One region of the Staphylococcus equorum genome, then DNA from elsewhere that is predicted to be linked to it. Evidence: a T-box and tRNA genes for the amino acid it is inferred to sense, from the RefSeq annotation. Region 1 holds a T-box; the other holds one or more tRNA genes.
The links. A T-box is a leader RNA that pairs with one kind of tRNA and senses whether it is charged. The one in region 1 lies ahead of serS (serine--tRNA ligase), so its partner is inferred to be a tRNA-Ser.

Region 1 (3,432 bases):
ACTTCATTAATAATAGAATTGTACCGGTAGTTCCTCAACAAGGCTCACTTGGTGCTTCTGGAGATTTAGCCCCGTTATCTCACTTAGCATTGGCCTTGATTGGTGAAGGTAACGTCTTTTACCAAGGTGAAGAGGTAGACAGTCGGTATGTCTTAAATAACTTGAAGCGTAAGCCACTAGAATTACAGGCAAAGGAAGGACTAGCACTAATCAACGGTACACAGGCGATGACTGCCCAGGGTGTAATCAACTATATAGAAGCAGAAAGTCTAGGCTATCAAGCAGAATGGATTGCTTCACTTACACATCAATCACTCAATGGTATTACAGATGCTTATAATGAAAAAGTACATAAAGCACGTAACTTCCAAGAACAAATTGATGTAGCTGCGCGTATGTTAGATTGGTTAGAAGGTTCTGAGTTAACTACGACACAAGGTGAAGTACGTGTGCAAGATGCTTATACGTTACGCTGTATCCCACAAATTCATGGAGCAAGTTTCCAAGTGTTCAATTATGTTAAAGAAAAACTAGAATTTGAAATGAATGCTGCAAATGATAATCCACTTATATTTGATGAAGATGATGAAACACTAGTGATATCCGGTGGTAATTTCCATGGACAACCGATTGCTTTTGCTTTAGATTTCTTAAAATTAGGGGTCAGCGAACTGGCTAATGTTTCAGAACGTAGACTAGAAAGACTTGTGAATCCACAATTGAATAATGGCTTACCTGCATTTTTAAGTCCACAACCAGGTTTACAAAGTGGCGCAATGATTATGCAATATGCGGCAGCAAGTTTAGTTTCAGAAAATAAGACACTTGCACATCCTGCCAGTGTTGATTCTATACCGTCGTCAGCGAACCAAGAAGATCATGTATCTATGGGAACGATTGCTTCTCGTCACGGTTATATGATGGTAGAGAATGCACGACGTGTCTTAGCGATAGAGACGATTATTGCATTACAAGCAGTAGAATATAAAGATATTGATAAGTTATCACCAAAAACGTATGAAAAATATCAAACGTTACGCCAAATCATACCATCTATCACAGAAGATAGACAATTTCATAAAGATATCGCAGCGGTATCGCAATATTTACACGATATTGCGTATATGAATGAGATATAATAGACGTCAGCACTGTCACTCTTGAAAAACATAAGGTTATTTGCTATATTTAAAACAAGTTAATAAGTTATTGTTCGTAGGCTAAGTAGTATTAATTGTTTGATTTCAGAGAACTTGTGGTTGGTGTGAACAAGTAATCAACGTTAGTGTGAATCTACCTACTATTAGAAGAACAACCGGCTTTGGCCGTTATTTATGGAGAGTGCAGTCTAATTAGGCTGTTAAATAGGGTGGCAACACGTAGACCACGTCCCTTGTAGAGGGGATGTGGTCTTTTTTGTGTTATTATCCAAACATTTTTAAAAATTGAAAGGATGAATGCGATATGTTAGACATTAAATTATTCCGTAACGAACCTGATTTAGTTAGAGAAAAAGTAACAAAGCGTGGTATGGATGCACAAGTAGTTGACGATATTTTAGCATTAGATGAAAAGCGTCGCCAATTAATTAGCCAAGCTGAAGAAATGAAAGCGCAACGTAACAAAGTAAGTGGAGAGATTGCTCAGAAGAAACGTAATAAAGAAAATGCAGACGATGTTATTGCTGAGATGCGTAAACTTGGAGATGAAATTAAAGTCTTAGATGATGATTTAAATCAAATAGATCATGATCTTAATGATAAACTGTCTCGTATTCCAAACATAATTCAAGATGATGTTCCTGTAGGCGCGTCAGATGAAGAAAACGTAGAACTTAAACGTTGGGGCACACCAAGAAACTTTGATTTTGAAGAAAAAGCACATTGGGATCTTGTAGAAGATTTAAATATGGCTAACTTTGAACGTGGTGCTAAGGTATCAGGTGCGAGATTTGTCTTCTTAACTGGTGAGGGTGCTCAATTAGAAAGAGCATTAATGAACTACATGGTAACGAAACATACAACACAACATGGTTATACAGAAATGATGGTACCACAGTTAGTAAATGCAGATTCAATGTATGGTACGGGTCAATTACCTAAATTTGAAGAAGATTTATTTAAAATTGAAAAAGAAGGGCTGTACACAATTCCAACAGCTGAAGTACCACTAACGAATTATTATCGTAATGAAATTATAGGTCCTGATGTCTTACCTGCTAAATTCACAGCACAATCAGCATGTTATCGTAGTGAAGCGGGTTCAGCTGGACGTGATACAAGAGGTCTGATTCGATTACATCAATTCGACAAAGTTGAAATGGTTCGTTTTGAAAAACCAGAAGATTCTTGGGATGCGCTTGAAGAAATGACAAATCATGCAGAAGCGATTTTAGAAGAACTTGTGCTACCTTATCGTCGTGTGAATCTGTGTACAGGTGACATTGGATTTGGAGCTAGCAAAACATATGATTTAGAAGTTTGGTTACCAAGCTATAATGATTATAAGGAAATTAGTTCATGTTCAAATATAACTGACTTCCAAGCGCGTCGTGCGAATATCCGTTTCAAACGTGATAAAAATGCTAAACCAGAATTAGTGCATACACTAAATGGTAGTGGGTTAGCAGTTGGACGTACATTTGCAGCAATCGTTGAAAACTATCAAAACGCAGATGGTTCTATTACAATACCAGATGCTTTAGTTCCGTTTATGGGCGGTAAAACAGAAATCCGTCCTGTAAAATAAAATTAAACAAGCATGGCTAAAAGAGCGTAGCAAAGGCATTTGCTACGCTCTTTATTTATATCGTGGTGGGGTAGGGGAGGGGTAAAAATAACGTAATTTATAAAATTATATAAGTGACCTCAATGGTTTTTTATACGGAAAACAACAGGTAAGTCTAAAATATTTCATAAAATTCTGACACATCAAAAACCTTTTTATAACAACACATTTAAACTGAGGGTTGTCTTCCGTCACACAAACAGAAGTATAAAGTCATTGAATGAAACTCCTGCTTTATATTAAACTTAATCTATTGTTTTTAAAAATTAAAAATGAAAGGAGTGAGGTAATGGAAGCACATGTAACTTTTAAGCAAGGTGTGAAAGAATGTGTTCCTACATTATTAGGGTACGCTGGGGTAGGGTTGTCTTTTGGAATTGTAGCTGTAGCCTCAGGATTTAGTTTGCTTGAAATTATCTTACTCTGTTTACTCGTGTATGCTGGTGCTGCACAATTCATTATTTGTGCACTAGTCATCGCCGGTACGCCGATTTCTGCGATTGTGTTAACAGCATTTATCGTTAATTCCAGAATGTTTTTACTGAGTATGACACTTGCACCGAGTTATCAATCATACGGTTTATTAAATCGAATAGGGCTTTCAACGCTCATTACAGATGAAACGTTTGGTGTAGCAATTACACC
Region 2 (3,432 bases), 840 kb from region 1:
CACCTTTAATTACTTGTTTCGTATGAACGGCTTTAGATTTACGCGCTAATAATACAAATATTAAAGCAATCATACCAGCAATAATAGATACTGGAATATTTATAAACTCACTTATTAAATAACCAACGAGTAAGATAGCAAGTACAATCCAAGAGATGTTAAAAAGCTTTTTATCTTTAATCGCTTCTCTTGGTTCTCTAATATTTACTTCGTTAAATTTACCTGGAATAGATTTTCTGAAATAAAGCCATAACACAAGAATACTTGCAATCAACGAAAATATATTAGGTATAATCATTTTACTAAAGTATTCAATAAAACCTATATCGAAATAATCTGCAGAAACTATATTAACTAAATTACTAACAATGAGTGGTAATGAAGTTGTATCTGCAATAAAGCCACTAGCAATGATAAATGGAAATATTGCTTTTTTATCAAAGCCTAAATTACGTACCATAGCTAATACAATAGGGGTAAGTATTAAAGCTGCACCATCATTTGCAAAGAAGGCTGCTACAACTGAACCCAAAAGCATGATAAAGATAAACATTTTCAAGCCATTACCCTTTGATGCTCTAACCATATGTATAGCAGACCACTCAAAGAACCCAATTTCATCTAATATAAGTGAAATAAGAATAACTGCAACAAACGTTAAAGTCGCATTCCAAACGATCCCAGTAACTTCCAGTACATCTGAAAAACTTACAACACCCGTAATTATAGCTACTACAGCACCAATTAATGCAGTAATTCCAATATCTAAACCTTTAGGTTGCCAGATAACAAAAATTAACGTTAATACAAAGATTGTGATTGCTAATATCGTCATCATTAACACTCACCTGACTTCATATTTTTACAAATACATAATTCATTTGTAGTATTTATTAGATTTAAACTTTGATTAATTTGTTCAAATACATCGTGGTTAAGCCGATACATGCGCTTATTCCCCTCTTTTCGTGTAGTAATTAACTCACACTCTACTAATGATTTCATATGATGACTTAAAGTTGGCTGAGAAAATTGAAAATGTTGCAATACATCACATGCACATAACTCACCACAAGAAAGTAAATCCATAATTTCTAATCTACTTGGGTTAGAAAGCACTTTTAATACGTTTGATAATTCTTTATATGACAAGTTCATCTCTCCTCTTATAACTAAATATAATACTATCTATATAGACGAGTGTCTATGTATTATTGCTGATTACTTATAATTTTTTTATTAAAAAATTGAGTTTTGATATATTATAGTTGATTCACAGCACTTAACACTTGAGCAATATAAAACATGAAGTTATTACAGGATTAACGAAGCTCTATAACAAGTGGTATCAACTAGCAGTACTTGTAGCAATTCATTATACTTTTTAGCTTTTTGCGGTTACTTACTATCATGATTATTAATTGTGAATTTACAAATTATAAATTCACAAAACAAAAAAATACCGAAATCCTGTTAAGGACTTCGGTATTAAAAAGCTTGTTTTTATTAACGGAAACGGAGAGATTCGAACTCTCGCGCCGCTTGCGCGACCTACACCCTTAGCAGGGGCGCCTCTTCAGCCAACTTGAGTACGTTTCCAATGGCTCCACAGGTAGGACTCGAACCTACGACCGATCGGTTAACAGCCGATAGCTCTACCACTGAGCTACTGTGGAATAATTGATATCTCAATCAAGCACAAATACTATTATATCAACTTCAGAGAATTTTTCAAGTACCTTAATCAAAAAAATATGCGGAATATTTACACTAAATTAATATAATATTCCACATATGACATTTTTACATTTAAATTTCAGAAATGTTTTGCTATTTATTTTCAAATAGAGAATATTTTGCTAATGCTTCATAAATATTTAATTGTGGTTTCGTATAGTCTATAGGAGATTCAGGATCAAAAGTAGCCACCCTAGCTGCTCTATCCATCATATAGTAATAATATATACCATTTAAGTATTGATGATGCATACTGTGTGCTGAAATATTAACAACTATAGTCTGGTTATCGACAAATGTGATTTTACATTTTTTATCTTTTAAAGCTCTTATGGTTTGTACATAATGAATATTGATCCAAGTGTTTTCTTCTTTTCGGTCTGAATGTGTAGGAAAAAAATAAGTAGGAAATAATGGAGTGAATAATATCGGGGGTTTACTATTAATACCTGTAATTCTCATTGTGTCTTCTTTTTTAAATACATAACTGCTACCATAAAATCTACATGAACGATCTATAATCTTATGTGTCCGTTCCTTTACAATATCACGCTCCTCCTTATACTTTAATACACAAGTACCTTCATTTAGTCCTATAGATAAATTACAAGGTTGAAGAGCCATATCACCTTTTTTAATAATGTATTGTTGAATCATAGCTGACGCCTCCTTAAAGCTTATGGTGATACTCAAATAATATAACACAAAGATTTTAAAATCAACTTATTTAATAAAATATTTTATAAATTTTCTACAATTGATTTTTAGTTATTATACTTTTGCATTTTCTTATTTTTTGAAAAGTTGCAAATTACACTTATATTTTCGGAAAAGTCTGACTATTTATTGATTTCAAAAATAAAAGGCTGTATACTATATGTAAATATAGATAGAGGGGCTGTGTTGAAAATGAAAAACAATACAAATGTTAAATACAATTCATTAGAATCTTTTGTGTCAACGATTAATGATTTAGGTATTGAATTAATCATTGATGAGTCGTTAAGAAATGTCCGTAAACAGCAGTTAGAATACCTCATTGACCACGCGCTTAAGAATAAAAACGAGCAGGATTTCAAACGTTATACTGAAGAATACAGAAACCTGGAGGAATTTCTCGTTGGATAATTTAATAGCTTGTTATTTAAAATAAGGTCTATTCCCTACTTACACCAATAAGTTAGAGAATAGACCTTTTTGAGTTTTATTTTTACTTATAACTCTTGTTTAAGACATTAATCTAATGAGTTCATGGCGATCGATATCACCAAAATAATGATAAATATCGTAGTTTGAAAATGCTTCTTCAATACTATCAAACTCGTGTAACGTACCTTCTAATGCATTTTCAAGTTCTGTTATGTCACCTTCACCGAAGAAATCTCCAAAAATTCTTGCGTGCTCAATACGACCTTGTTTAACATCTAATTTAATTTGAACGAAACCTTTTTCAAACTTCTCTTCTCTTTCAAAGTTATATTTTGGATTTCTACCATAATTCCAATCCCATGTACGATATTTCTCATTACTCAATGCTTCAATATTTTTCCAATCTTCATCAGTAAGTTGATATGTCTCAACTTGATTTGCTTCTCCAAAAATAGTTTTTAAAATAATATCTTTAAAGTTATCAATATTAATAGGTTCTTCAAGAAATTCTGAAATATTTGCGACTCTGCTTCGTACAGATTTAAT

Region 2: it has a tRNA-Ser gene. The T-box ahead of serS (serine--tRNA ligase) is inferred to sense a tRNA for this amino acid. The anticodon was not compared.

What each region holds. Positions count from the first base shown of each region.
Region 1 is NZ_CP118982.1:10,960-14,391, forward strand. Features, by position in the region: gene hutH (histidine ammonia-lyase) at 1-1,139, shown strand, start outside; T-box leader at 1,203-1,397, shown strand; gene serS (serine--tRNA ligase) at 1,465-2,748, shown strand; gene PYW44_RS00050 (AzlC family ABC transporter permease) at 3,077-3,432, shown strand, end outside.
Region 2 is NZ_CP118982.1:1,871,695-1,875,126, forward strand. Features, by position in the region: gene arsB (arsenite efflux transporter membrane subunit ArsB) at 1-838, opposite strand, end outside; gene PYW44_RS09010 (ArsR/SmtB family transcription factor) at 838-1,152, opposite strand; tRNA gene PYW44_RS09015 (tRNA-Ser) at 1,511-1,599, opposite strand; tRNA gene PYW44_RS09020 (tRNA-Asn) at 1,602-1,676, opposite strand; gene PYW44_RS09025 (competence protein ComK) at 1,831-2,394, opposite strand; gene PYW44_RS09030 (IDEAL domain-containing protein) at 2,647-2,865, shown strand; gene PYW44_RS09035 (lipoate--protein ligase) at 2,965-3,432, opposite strand, start outside.